DNA from 2 places in the Paenibacillus sp. T2-29 genome. Region 1 is predicted to be linked to the other one. Evidence: riboswitches for the same ligand, from Rfam matches in the RefSeq annotation. Region 1 holds a riboswitch; the other holds the start of a gene.
What was found. Region 1 has a riboswitch for FMN ahead of ribE (riboflavin synthase). Riboswitches for the same ligand answer to the same signal wherever they lie in the genome.
Positions count from the first base shown of each region.

Region 2: another riboswitch for FMN. It lies ahead of ACU1JV_RS07205 (DMT family transporter); the one in region 1 lies ahead of ribE (riboflavin synthase).

Region 1 covers NZ_JBREVE010000001.1:373,983-377,535, reverse strand. Annotated here, with positions in the region: gene ACU1JV_RS02225 (thiamine pyrophosphate-dependent enzyme) at 1-440, shown strand, start outside; gene ACU1JV_RS02220 (IDEAL domain-containing protein) at 660-1,127, shown strand; FMN riboswitch at 1,196-1,368, shown strand; gene ribE (riboflavin synthase) at 1,699-2,364, shown strand; gene ribB (3,4-dihydroxy-2-butanone-4-phosphate synthase) at 2,439-3,122, shown strand; gene ribH (6,7-dimethyl-8-ribityllumazine synthase) at 3,153-3,553, shown strand, end outside.
Region 2 covers NZ_JBREVE010000002.1:313,481-317,033, reverse strand. Annotated here, with positions in the region: gene ACU1JV_RS07210 (methyl-accepting chemotaxis protein) at 1-832, opposite strand, end outside; gene ACU1JV_RS07205 (DMT family transporter) at 1,069-2,016, opposite strand; FMN riboswitch at 2,187-2,331, opposite strand; gene ACU1JV_RS07200 (ABC transporter permease) at 2,457-3,149, opposite strand; gene ACU1JV_RS07195 (ABC transporter ATP-binding protein) at 3,142-3,553, opposite strand, start outside.

The sequences.
Region 1 (3,553 bases):
GGCATCATAAGGATACCGTGCAAATCATGGCCGCCTGTAACATCCCGTATGCCTTTACAGCAGCCGAAAGTCATCCGCAGGATATGCTGCGCAAAGCGGCCAAGGCTCAATGGTATGCCAACAACGTCGGTACGGCTTATGGTAAAATTCTGTGCGCCTGTCCGCTCAACTGGAAATCCGAAGACAGACTGGGTACTAGCATCGTAGGCGCCGCAGTTGAGTCTTGCTTCTTTCCTTTGTACGAAATCGAGCAGGGAAGCACGACGATTACGTACAATCCGGAAGACAAGGGAAAACGGATTCCAGCCGCAGAATGGCTGAAATTAATGGGTAAAACGAAGCATCTTCTCAAAGAGGAAGCAACGCTGGCTACCTTTGAGCAGGAGATTGAGCGTCGCTGGACTATCCTGAAAAAGAAACATGAAATTTCGGAGTTATAATTCTGTTTTTTGCATAATAATCGTGTAACATTGTTAGCCGCTGTTTCGGCACCAGTTCGATTGAGATTCCTTGCGCTTGCTGCGCAAGGAATCTTTTTTTGCGTTTATGGACTGAGGCATAAAAAAACAGGTAATGATTTCCGATATAGGAGTGGAGGCCTATAGAAGGCATGTTATAAAGTTTTCTTCTGAATTTTAAGATGCAATGAGGTGCAGGTAATGATTAAGCTGAATACAGTTGAAATAATTGAAATTATAAAGAAGCAAATCCCCAAGGTTATGAACATCACGCCAGTGGAACTCAAGTTTACGGATGATTTTGGACGAGCATCGCTGGCGGCAACAGAACACAAATTCACGCTGACGAACCAGCATTATTCTGCCAAGGTGATGGATTGTGTGTTAGAAACACAAGTGCGCCCTATTTTAATGTGTGAAATTATTTATTTTTTAAAATGCGAGTTTATTGATGGGCATGTGGATGTGCGACTGGATTATGAAGCATGTTCTGAGGGAGAGCGAGGACCTGTCGCTTCGGCCGTTATTACCTTTGACCATGATACACAGCTTGGAGTCGACGAACTGGCCGATCTGATTGATCTGGCACTTCATATGAATGATAAAACCTGGTTTGAAGAACTCTCCAGCCAATATGTCAAAACCAAAGCAGGAGCTTCTATTAGATAACTTGCTTTTTTTTGAAGTCGGTGCTAATATACGTAACAAGTTTAATGTTAATTCAATTAAATAAGAGCAAGATCCTTCGGGGCGGGGCGAAATTCCCCACCGGCGGTGATGACATGTTTGTGAATCGCTTCTGCGAACACAGCATGGCTTAGTCCGTGACCCGGATGCTGAACAATCAGCAGAAGGTGGACCTGGTGTAATTCCGGGACCGACAGTATAGTCTGGATGGGAGAAGGATACGAAGCGCATGTGCATGACGTGGCATGTGCCAATTTTTTAGCATACTTAAAAGTACGTACGGCTTATTTCGTTGTAGGACAGCATCAGACGATAGCTTTTTTTAGCTTTCTTTTTGATAACGTTCTGAGCGTAATTGCTGTATCTTCGATCATGCTTTCTTTTGGCAAACCTATGATTTCATGTCATTTTAAGACATACATGAACTGCGCTTGTATACTACATATGTGACTCTCATCACCCCCATGACGGATTGAATCCTGACTGGGGGTTATTTGCGCTTACAGCAGATGAATTAGGGATAAACTGAAATGTAGTGGAAAGGAGTGAAAGCATGTTTACCGGATTGGTCGAGGAAGTGGGTCGCATTCAAAGTATTTCCAAAAGCGGTGAAGCGATGGTGCTGGGGATTTCGGGTTCTGTGGTATTGGGCGATTTGAAAATCGGCGATAGTGTCTCGGTAAATGGTGTTTGCCTGACGGCAATACAGATTGGTACTAAAGATTTTAAGGTTGATGTGATGCCAGAGACTTTTCGCAGCAGTAATCTAAGGGAACTCAGATCCGGTAGCCGAGTCAACCTAGAGCGAGCGATGGCGGCGAATGGAAGGTTCGGAGGACATATCGTACAGGGACATGTGGACGGGACGGGTACAATTCGCGGAGTAACATCAGACCAGAATGCAGTTGTGTTCGAAGTTGAGCCTTCTGATCAAGCATTATTTAAATATGTTCTCCTCAAAGGGTCAATTACAATTGATGGTATCAGCCTCACAGTCGCGCAGCGTACGAGAGATAGCTTTGCCGTATCCATCATCCCCCACACCTTAGCTGAAACGGCCTTACAAGCCAAACGTGAAGGAGACACTGTGAATATTGAATGCGACATATTGGGCAAATATGTGGAGCAGCTTTTACATTACAGAGGTTCAGTACCGATGAAGAGAGCAGATCAAGCTCCTCTTAGTTTGGACTATTTGGCGAAACACGGCTTTGCTTGATACAGCCTGATACAGAATGATAGAAAATTTGGTTCAGGAGCATTCGTGACATAAGACATAAGGAGGAGAGGGTTATGGATAGAGGCATCCAAACAAGTGCGACGACAAATATCATGGAGCAGGGCGAGTTGCACCATGACGAAGAGATTCGATTGGATTCCATCGAAGAAGCATTGGAGGATTTAAAGAACGGCAAAGTCGTTATTGTAGTGGATGATGAACAGCGGGAAAATGAAGGCGACTTTATCGCTTTGGCTGAGAAAGCATCGCCTGAGGTCATCAACTTCATGATTACAGAAGGTCGCGGGTTGGTCTGCGTGCCGATCACACAGCACAGAGCCGAGGCATTGGAATTGCATCCTATGGTAGAGCAAAACACAGATTTTCACGGTACCGCCTTTACGGTATCGGTAGATCATATGAAGACAACAACGGGGATTTCAGCGGCCGAGCGCTCTTTGACTGTTCGCGCCTTAGCCGACGAAGCAATCACGGGCAGCGATTTCCGCAAACCTGGTCACATGTTCCCGCTAATTGCTCGCAATGGTGGGGTCCTGCAACGCGCCGGTCATACTGAAGCGGCTGTCGACCTGGCACGACTCAGCGGCTTCAAGCCCGCCGGGGTCATTTGCGAAATTATAAAAGAAGATGGCTCAATGGCCCGCTTGCCTGATTTGGCCGTGATCGCCAAGCTACATCAATTGAAGCTGATTAGCATTCAACATTTAATTGAATACCGTCGTCGTTTGTCATTGTAAAAAATTCAAAAAAAAGAGAGGTTGATAAGCATGGCACGTTTTCTGGAAGGTAATCTTGTATCAAGTGGTTTAAAGTATGGTATTGTGGTGGGCAGATTTAATGAGTTTATTACAAGCAAACTGTTAAGTGGTGCGCTTGACGCACTTCAACGACATGGTGCACAGGAAGATGAAATTGATGTAGCATGGGTGCCGGGTGCATTTGAAATCTCACTTATTGCACAAAAAATGGCTGCAAGCGGAAAATATGATGCCGTCATTACGCTTGGCACGGTTATCCGTGGCTCTACTTCACACTATGATATCGTCTGCAATGAAGTGGCCAAGGGTGTGGCGGCAAGCAGTCTGAAAACGGGTGTCCCCATTATTTTTGGTGTAGTGACTACGGAAAATATTGAGCAGGCTATTGAACGAGCAGGTACGAAGGCTGG
Region 2 (3,553 bases), on a different contig from region 1:
TACTCCATCCAGTGAGAGGGTCCTTAAGTGTAAAGGTCAGCACATCCCGATTCATAAATTTAATTTGCGACACGGAAGGAGTATCATTTTCTCCGGTTGCCGCCACTTTGGGAAGTCCCTCCATAGTGTCAGCCGGTTTTTTGCCAGTCTTGTCAAAGGCTGTTCCAGCTCCAGATACAACCTTATGATCAGAATCAACAATGATGAGTCCTCCGCGTTCGCCTATCTTAACAGACTGCAGACTGTCCCCCATCTTGTCCAGATTCAAAGCCAATGCAACAGCCCCTTCACCGTTCTTCAGCGTTGCCGATACATTAACTACTAGGTTCCCTGTCGTAACGCTGGCAACTGGAACACCGACAAATATGTTACCCTTATGTAGCATCGCATTTTTGTACCATTTTCTCTCCCTAGGATCATAATCAGCCTCCTTTTTTAGCGGAGAACGGATATATTCTCCTTTCGCATTGCCAAGGAGCGCGGCATCTAACTCAGGATGAGCTTTGACGATGTCATCCAATTTTTTCTGAAGGGCTTCTTGATCGGAACCAATGGAATCAGCTTGGATTTCACTGGTAAGGACGTCCACGTCCTTCATGATCGGGGATACATATTGATTGACATTGCTTTGGATCAGATACAGATTCGTGTATACGGAATTAGCCATTTGCTGACTGAGCTGTGTCGTAGCCCCCTGATAAGAAAAGTATCCAATAAGTAAGCTCGGAATCAATAACACAGCCAAAAAAGAAATGATTAATTTTGTCCTCATTAAATAAAATTGCTTGAGAAACCTGTTCCACCACGGAACTGTTTGTTTTTCTTTAGTCATGTTTTTTCTCCTCTGTGTCTGATGGTCACTACATTGTTTTATTCGACAGAAATCGACTAATTTTATAGATGTAATCTTAAAAAATGATGAATCAAGGCATGTTTTAGGTACATTTTTTAAAAAATAGTTCTTAAGGTCTAATCACGGTATGAATATGCATACATAAAAAGCCAAATCAGAGATGCAAAAGCACCTTCATGATTTGGCTTGAGGTGAGTATAAAGCAAATAGATCTGTTAATTTTTTTGCTGACGAGAAATCATAAAGAGTGTAACCCAGATAAGCATAAAACCAGTTAATTGCGCTACGGTAACGATTTGTTGGAAAGCGATCCAGTTAATCACAACACCTACCATAGGAAAGCTCAATTCTGCCATCGTAGCATAAGAAGCTTTGGTTGTACTTAAGCCTTTGTAATACAGTAATAAGCTGAGAAGACCCGGAAGCAATGCCTGCAGCAGCAAGTTGATAATTACAGCTGCGCCCGCCCATGTACCTGTAGGCATATTCCACGGAGCATGCTCCACAGAGGTGAGAACAATGAGCAGAGGGAGCGCCACCATGAAGCGAAGAGAGGTTACCGTTTCATATTTCATCGAACGGAGCAAGTAGCTGCCCATAACGGTCGAACCGCCCCACAGAATCGCTGCACCCAGTGCAAGCAGACTACCAACTTGAACAAAATCATGAACATGTCCAAAGGGAAGCGACCAACCGAAGGTCAGAAGATACGTCCCGAACAGAGCGATGACAATTAATATTCCAAAATGACGCGGTAACATTTCCTTCAATATCACGCGGGCCAGAATAATAGCAACCAAAGGTTGAAGCTTCTGAAGTAAAAGTACGGCATTCAGATCACCGTTGCTGAGTGCCATGGTGAAAATCACACTGGCCAGTGCCGAGCCACCCCATGAGACAAACAAAATAGCGAAAACCTGACGAAATCGTATCGTTTTAAGCTCCTCGCGATGCTTCCACAGCATCGGCGTCAGAGCGATAAAGAGTAGCGCATGCTCCATCAGTACGATTTGTGCTGAGGTAAATGATTTTAACAAAATAATACGAAACAGCGGGTCTGCGCCCCACAAGGCCGCTCCAATCGCGACTAGCCAAAAACCGCTTTTCATGTGGGAGCTACGATCAAAATCCTTGGATGTTAGTACAGTTGATGATTGACTCATACTTATTTAGCTCCTTGCGAATACAGGACCGGTGGCACAAAAACCCCCGTCCATGGCGAAGGCCATGCAAGACGGGGGTTGATCAAATAAACTTGCCGTTTGATGCAAGTTAAATGAAGTCACTGCACAACCATAATGCAGTATTCATCGACTTTGCGGCATGTTCATATTTCGATCTTCTTCCATCCGGACTTTACCGTCGGCTTTGGCATCTCACCAAATCAGTCCGTATCCTGTTGCCGGATACAGAGTCGCGGGCTTAGCTCCATGAGCCATACCGCCGGTTGGGAATCTCACCCTACCCCGAAGATCCTTATTCCGTTTTTTAATTTCTCCTATAGGATATACCTGTTTTAGAATGAAGTCCAGTGAAAAATGTGTGTATATCAAGCAAGGATTTTCATCTTTTTATGAAAGCGTTCTATGTTTAATCCTTATTACTAGGCAATATCCTTATACTCAATGCGCCGAATGGCTGCATAAGCCACAAGCATTCCCAGCACAGAGAAGCTGATTTGCACGGGAGCAATGGAGCTAAGGGTAGCACCGTTATTATTGGAGAAAAGCAATGCTACAATCAGAATTGAGGTCACAATGGTCGTGGGTACAGAGTATCTTCGCATTCCCATATACAGCGGAACCAATCCCATAAAACTGGCGGCAACGGCATTGATTAGCGTGCGCGCTGATTGCTCGGCTAGTATGGAAAGAGTGAGCTTATCCGGTACAATTATGACAAACTGGTTGAGCAAATGGATCGCAGCCGTAATGATGATTTCCGAGATTACAATAGACAAGAATGTAAACAGCAGCACAATCAAGAGCTTGGCGATCATTAGCTTTTGACGATGAATCGGATACATGAACAAGATTGTAATCGATTTGGATTTAAATTCTCCTACGATAAAACGGCACAGTAGAACGGAGGCAAATACAATAAACGTTGCCCTCACCATATTGTCCATAAGATCGAGAAGCTGAGCGTACTGTGTAAATTCGGGTACTCCTTCATTTTGGCTGTCCAGTGCAATAGTACTGAGCAACCCTAGAATGCAAGCGTTGGCGATCAGTGCTGAACGGATATAACCCACCAGATGAAGCTTTTTCATCTCCAACTGTATCAATTTAAGCATGGTGATCCCCTCCATGTAACAGACGTAAAAAGTAGTCTTCCAGCGTACTGCTTTTCTGATGAATGGAATCGACCTCTACATCATTTAAAATGAGCGTTTTCGTAATTTGCTTCTGCGGTACACTAAGATCGTAAATACGTATACTCTGTTCATTGAGCACCCTTATATTATTCAGACTCAGTTGATGTGAGAGGATGTAGGCTGCTTTTTTACAATCGTTGGTCGTAAATTCGATATATTCCGTATTGGTATCCCGTACCTGTTCCATCGAAACTTCCTCAATCAGCCGTCCGTGATTAATCACGCCTATTGTATCCGCAATCTGCTCAATTTCCGCTAATAAATGACTGGACACGAGCAGCGTCATCCCATATTCCTTGCATAGCATATGGAATAACTGCCGA